Regions from separate parts of the Paenibacillus sp. N119s genome, predicted to be linked through region 1. Evidence: a T-box and tRNA genes for the amino acid it is inferred to sense, from the RefSeq annotation. Region 1 holds a T-box; the other holds one or more tRNA genes.
The links. The T-box of region 1 lies ahead of argS (arginine--tRNA ligase). A T-box ahead of a tRNA ligase gene usually reads a tRNA of that ligase, here a tRNA-Arg.

Region 1 (3,418 bases):
CGGTAAGAATCGGCATACCATGCAGAAGCCGGAATGTTTGCAAAGGAACCTGTGGTGAAATCAGGCATAACCTGAAGATCCATCGCACGAACAACCATGTGTACCCCTTGTGCATACGTGAGTGTTTGATCTGGTGCAAACTTATCCTTGGTTATCCCTTGAATGATTCCTTTATCCTGAAGTGAACTTACGATCTTCTCCTGCTCAGCTCCCTTTATATCACGAAAAGCAGAAGCCGACGTAGCCACAGCCAAGGAGCAGACGACAAGCAGCGCAGCTGCCACGCTTTTATTTTTGATCATGAGATACACCTCCATGTTTACTATGCTTCTATACTTACGGACGCAATAAAATCACCAAATGTTTCAAATATGCACAAATTGCTTGCAAAACAACGGAATACCCTGCGATTAATGTAACCCGTTCAGCTTCTTTCTGCTTACATCCGGTTAGGGGCTTTTAGCCCAAGAAGTCGCAGTGTACCTGCCAGCATATCCGCAGTCTGTTCCGCCAACTGAAGGCGCCATTGTCCGCCATCGACAATTCTTTCCTTAGCGTAAAAACGGTTAAACGCCTGTGCCGTATCTATTGCAAATCTTGCAATAACCGAAGGTTCCAGTTGCTGAACAGCACGTATCAGCTGTCCGTGATAGCGATCCAACTGTTTAAGCAGTGCCCAGCCTGCGTCACCCAGCATTTCATCCGAAACGATATGTAAATCAGGAGAATGACCGTCTTGGGCAAGGGTGTTATGACTAGAGTTAGAATCGACATCCGCGCGAGCACGAGCTTTCTCCAGAAGGCTGCGTATGCGCGCATGGGTATACTGCACATAAGGTCCAGTCTCACCTTCAAAGGTCAGTGCCTCTTCCAACGAAAAATCCACTTCATTCAGACGGTTATTTTTTAAATCACCAAAAATAATCGCTCCGATACCAACGTCTTCAGCAGTTGCCTCTTGTTCCAGCAAATTGGGATTCTTCTCTGCAATGATGGCTTGAGCACGCGCTACAGCTTCATCCAGCACTTCCTCCAGTTTTACCACCTTGCCACGTCTTGTGGACATTTTTTTACCCGCAAACCGCATTAAACCAAACGGTACATGCTCACATTGCTCGGCCCATGTCTCTCCCGCCTGCTTCAGCACCGCAAATACCTGTTGGAAATGTAACTTCTGTTCCCCGCCAACGACATACAACAGCCGATCAGCCTTCATCACTTCATGACGATAAATCGCTGTCGCCAGATCCCGGGTGGGATAGATGGTAGTCCCATCCTTTTTCAAAATAAGACACGGCGGCAGCTGTTCGTTATCCAGACGAACTACAAGCGCCCCATCGCTTTCCTCCAGCAAGCCTTTGGCCCTTAATCGGGCAACCACTGCCTGCATCTTATCATTGTAAAAACTTTCCCCCAACACATGATCAAACAAAATGTTCAAACGTTGATACATACGGTCAAATTCACCCAGACTGACCTCAACAAAAAACTCCCATAGCTGTTGAGCCTCAGTATCCCCATGCTCCAAGCGTCGGAACCACTCGCGGCCTTCATCCTCCAATGACGGGTCATGCTCGACCTCCTGATGAAAACGCACATATAGCTTCAACGATTCCCCAATCGGATCATGTTGTAGCTGCTCCTCATTTCCCCATCTTTTATAGGCTGCGATTTGCTTGCCAAATTGTGTTCCCCAATCGCCCAGATGATTGACACTAATCGGTACATATCCGGTTTCACCAAGTATGCGATACAAGGCAGCACCGATCACAGTAGAACGAAGGTGACCGATACCAAAGGGTTTGGCAATATTGGGCGAGGACATATCAATCACGACTCGTTGTCCATTTCCGATATTGGGCTTGAGAAATTCAGGCTTGCTCAATTCAGCAAGCATCGTCGGAATATGAACAGATCGATCCAATATAATATTTACATAGGCACCCGAAGCTGAAGCGGTTAGACCTGCTTCATGGTTTACAAGCTCTGCTAATTCCATTGCAATTTGCTGTGGAGACTTTCGAAACTTTTTAGCCAGCACGAAACAGGGAAACGCCACATCTCCCCATTCAGGCTGCGGAGGCACCTCAAATAAAGATAAAACTTCTTTCTCCTCCAAGTCCGTATGAGCCAATATAGCTTGGGCAGCAATCATCAACAACATGTTCCTCTCTCCTTCTTTTTATAGGATTTAATAAAAAACAAAAAAAGTCCTCGCCTCTTGATATAATCAAGAGACGAGAACTTCGATATCCCCGCGGTACCACTCTTCGTAAATCGGTGGTGTAGTTAAAATTAGCTTACTCCAATCGCGATTTCACTCCAATGACGAATAACGGTGTCTGCCGGGCTGATCTACTAGAATTTTTTATCGTTGGACCAACCATCTCTCGGGTGCGCTTCACATCGGATCTCATACCGGCTTCCACCTCTTCCGGCTCGCTGTAATGACACGGTTCCGTTGCTACTCTCCCGTTCCCTGACGTTAATTCCCACCATTATACAAACCTATTTAGCAGAAAGCAACCTTTTATTTCCTCTTCAGGTACTGGTTCTGTATATGTAATTACACTGCCACCAATTGACGACAAGCCTCAACACAATGACGGCAGGCTTCTGCACAATGTTTGCAATGATTATGGGAATGCTTACTGCATTCAGCAGCACATACCTCACAGGCTTTAGCGCATAGCTCACAGATCTGCTCAGCAAAATCCGTTCCGCGCTGCAACATTTGAGCAGCAAACCCACATATCTCTGCGCATTCTCTGCTCACTCGAATGCATTCACGCAGCATAGCTAAATCATATTCCTTCAAACTTGCTACATAACATACATTGCAAGCGTTCATACATTCCAGGCAAGCATCCACGCATTTTTGGTATGAATGATTCATATTAGATTACCTCCCAGTTGTTGATCCTGCTGTACTATTACCCGCTACACCTTGAAATTAATCATTCGATGTTCGCGCTTTCAACAAAATAAACCCAAAAAATCCCGACTTATGTAAGGAAGTGTACTATATTCCAAGGTGCATGCGCAAGGATATTAATCACATAACTCTTTGCTTCCGTTTCTGACTTGCATACAGTCAATCATTCCTCTATTGTAAAAAAAGAGCTGCTAACCACTGATCAAGGAGTGAATATTGTAATGAATATAACATCGGTAGAGGAGCACCGGCGGGAATCTCCGCAGCAGGTTAACTGCATGGTCGTGACCGTCTCTGATACACGTACCATGGAGACAGATACTGGGGGACGACTGCTCAAGGAACTACTAGAAACGAATGGGTACAAGGTTATTCGATACGTTATCGTCAAGGACGAATATGAAGGTATCCGACAGTTGATAACCGAAGCTGCGGCACATGAGGAGATCGAGGCTGTACTTTTAACAGGTGGTACTGGCATTT
Region 2 (3,418 bases), on a different contig from region 1:
CATGAATAGCAGCCGCCTTGCTCTTGCCTCCAGCCACACCCAGCACCGTCTCCGTACGCCTGATGTCCTCCAATCGGAGTCCAAGCGTCAGCATTCTGTGAACAACGACGCCGTCTTCGTTAAAATAATAGCCAAACGATTCGGCAACCGCGCCCTCATTGCTGATCTGGGCAAAGGTTTCAGGGTCAAGCTTGCGTCTGTGGGCCATTGCTATGGCGTTGCCTATCCCGTGAATGATAATACGACTCTCTCGAATCAGGCTCAATATATCCTGAATATTCGTATCCTCAAGCAAGGAGTTGTAAGCATGATTGCTGAGCAAATCCGGTACATGGAGCAGACGGTATTGAGCGCCGACCTTGCGAGCCATCGTGGAAGCAATTGTGTTTGCCTGCATTTCCATGCTCTCTCCCAAACCCCCGCGTGCCGGAACAAACCATCCACCCTTAAGCGGGCCGTTAGCAGGTAATGTCAGTTGTTCCGCTACATCTGCAATCGTCGTGCCACCTGTTACAGCGACCACGTCCTCGTCATCCATAACACTCAGCAGCGCCTTTGCGCCCGCACGGCCCAGTTCCTGCTTCGCTAACGGTGAAGCATCCGAATCCCCTGGAACGACAACCACCTTCCTCAAGCCGTAGGCTTGACGAATCTGATCCTCCAATTGGGACAGGCCGAACAAGTTGTTCGCTATCGGCTCCAGCTGTTCTAGCAGATCCAGTCCTGCTTTGCTCACCTTCATGCCCACACTCTCAATCTCAATTAACCCTTGCGCTTTAAGGAGATCGGTCTCAGCGCGCAGTACGCGCTCGGTCATGTCCAGTGAAGCTGCCAGTGTTCTGCGTCCAATCACTTCGGACAACATAATCTGATGCAGGATCGTGTACCTTTTTTTCAAAACATCCATGAGGTCGGGCAGAAGCTGCTTCTGTATTTCTAATATCTTTCGCATGCTTTCCACTCCCGCACACTTCTAAGTTCTGTCTCTATGCTATATCTCTAACTGGTCTTAAAATGTCCCGGGATAACTTTTTAAGTCCCACGTCTATCTTAACCAATATTTGCTTCACATGCAAGTCTATCTGATCCTATATTTCTCAACTTTTTATGTGAATATGCGCACGTAATAAAAGCTTGCAATTCAATGCCGTATATCATATAATCATCTTTGTTTCCAATTAATTAGTTAGTTGCTTGTTGTGATTCATTTGTGCGCCCGTGGTCCAACGGATATGACGTAGGCCTCCGGAGCCTGAGATCGAGGTTCGATTCCTCGCGGGCGCGCCATTTTATACAATTGACTATTGTTCCATATAATGTTTTTAACCAATAAGAGCGCTAAGTGCTCTTTTTTTTAATCAATAGTTTGACTTTCTTTGACTTTTTGTTTGAAATTGTTTATCATGTGGTTAATACGGTAACAGTTTATAAAAGGGATATGTAATTGGGCATATCCACCAAATCCACTAATGATATTTAAGGGAGGTTTTTTGACGTGAGCTATGTTCCTATGGTAGTAGAGCAAAGTAACCGCGGCGAACGCGCCTATGACATTTATTCCAGATTGTTGAAGGATCGCATTATTTTGTTGGGCTCGGACGTCAATGACGTTGTAGCCAACTCAATTATTGCACAAATGCTGTTTTTGGCTGCTGAAGATCCTGAAAAAGACATTCACTTGTATATTAACAGTCCTGGCGGTTCCATTACAGCTGGTATGGCCATTTTCGATACGATGCAATACATTAAACCTGACGTATCTACGATTTGTGTAGGTATGGCTGCCTCCATGGGTGCTTTCTTGCTGAATGCAGGTGCCAAGGGCAAACGTTTTGCCTTGCCAAACAGTGAAATTATGATTCACCAACCACTGGGTGGGGCACAAGGACAGGCAACGGATATCGAAATTCGCGCCCGTCGCATTCTGAAAATGCGTGACAAATTGAACCGCATTCTCGCAGATCGCACAGGTCAACCACTGGAACGCATCGAAAAAGACACAGACCGTGACTATTTCATGTCCGCTGATGATGCCAAAGAATACGGTATTATTGATAAAGTGTTAACTAGCTCCTCTCCAGAAGGTGTATAAGATAAGTGATTCAGCTTTGAATAGCTGGTAAATAAAAAGGCTGCCTCAGGATTTTTATATCCGGTAGGCAGCCTTTTTATTTACTATTCTTTTTTAATATAGATAATTAAATTTATTGATTTTGTCCCGCAAAAGGCTTCCCGCCCTGAGGCAGCAGTTGAGCAAACGAGTAGGTAAACTCCGGAATTCCATACGCGTATGGTGCATATTCGTACAAATCAAACACGATGGTTACGCCGCTGTTGGTCACATAATAATTCTGGTCTGCTGCCAACTCTTTAAATTTGTCAAAACCGTCTCCACCCTGGAGCCCATCAACCTTTTTCTTCAAATCAGCATTAAGGAACTTTTTGTAGTTCGGATTTGCCTTTAATACGTCAGATAATTGCAGCAGCTTACCATCAGCAAGCGAGAATGTGTACCCTTTACGTGCTGTCATGCCATGTGCGCCGCCTGTATACGAGTAGTCCTGCATAATCACACTCAGAATACCATCTTTGTTATAGGCAATCGCAAAATCATTCCCAAACTCATACGGTCTGTCTGTTGTAGCCCCTCCCTCTGCCATCATCTTTTTGCCTGCTGCCAATACTCCCTCTGCATGCTTTTTAAGCACATTATTAATGGCCTGTTGAGCCTCAGGATTCAGCTGGCTACCGCTGATTTGCGGGTACTTAATCTTATAAGACACCTTGGCATTACTCGAAGCTGGAAGCGTTTGAGCTGCTATTGTGAGTGAATTTTGCTGAGTTTTACTTAATGTTACTGTTTTCTGAGCTGCATTCCACTGTGCATCAATACCCAGATAGTCTTTCAGCAGACTCATAGGAATGTACAGCTTCCCGGCGATCATTTTGGCGTCCATGCTACGCGTGCTGATACCGTTCACATTACCATAGGCATCTGAGGAGGAGACCACGATATAGAGTTTGTTGTACCCACTACCCACTGTATATGCCGCTTCTTTGGTGTCATAGCTTACCGGAATTCCCAAGCTGTCGCGCAGGGCTGCCACAGGAAGGAGCGTGTTCCCGTTGATCTGGATTCCTTTGGTCGTTAATGTTTTGCCATTCCATTGAATAGAGATTCCCGGTTGTTGTGAAGTTGTTAACTGTTTGGTCGATGCTGCCTCAATATAGGAAACGGGAACAACCGCAACCCCTGCCAAAATTCCCGCTGCCAGTAGAGCTGAGCCCCATTTTTTCGTATGCTTGTTCATCGTAAGTATTCCTCCCATTGTAAATCTGCGCTATCTATGTGTTTTGATCACTTTTCTCATTATATCTATACCCTGTTGTATGTAGTTTACAATCTGTACACTCACTG

Region 2: it encodes a tRNA-Arg, which carries the amino acid that the T-box ahead of argS (arginine--tRNA ligase) is inferred to sense. The anticodon was not compared.

Annotation. Positions count from the first base shown of each region.
Region 1 is NZ_JCAJRU010000099.1:5,159-8,576, reverse strand. Features, by position in the region: gene AC5V8P_RS13020 (S-layer homology domain-containing protein) at 1-302, opposite strand, end outside; gene argS (arginine--tRNA ligase) at 440-2,164, opposite strand; T-box leader at 2,231-2,489, opposite strand; gene AC5V8P_RS13010 (four-helix bundle copper-binding protein) at 2,567-2,896, opposite strand; gene AC5V8P_RS13005 (MogA/MoaB family molybdenum cofactor biosynthesis protein) at 3,157-3,418, shown strand, end outside.
Region 2 is NZ_JCAJRU010000025.1:6,481-9,898, forward strand. Features, by position in the region: gene AC5V8P_RS05405 (sugar-binding transcriptional regulator) at 1-952, opposite strand, end outside; tRNA gene AC5V8P_RS05410 (tRNA-Arg) at 1,213-1,287, shown strand; gene clpP (ATP-dependent Clp endopeptidase proteolytic subunit ClpP) at 1,496-2,092, shown strand; gene AC5V8P_RS05420 (PdaC/SigV domain-containing protein) at 2,205-3,311, opposite strand.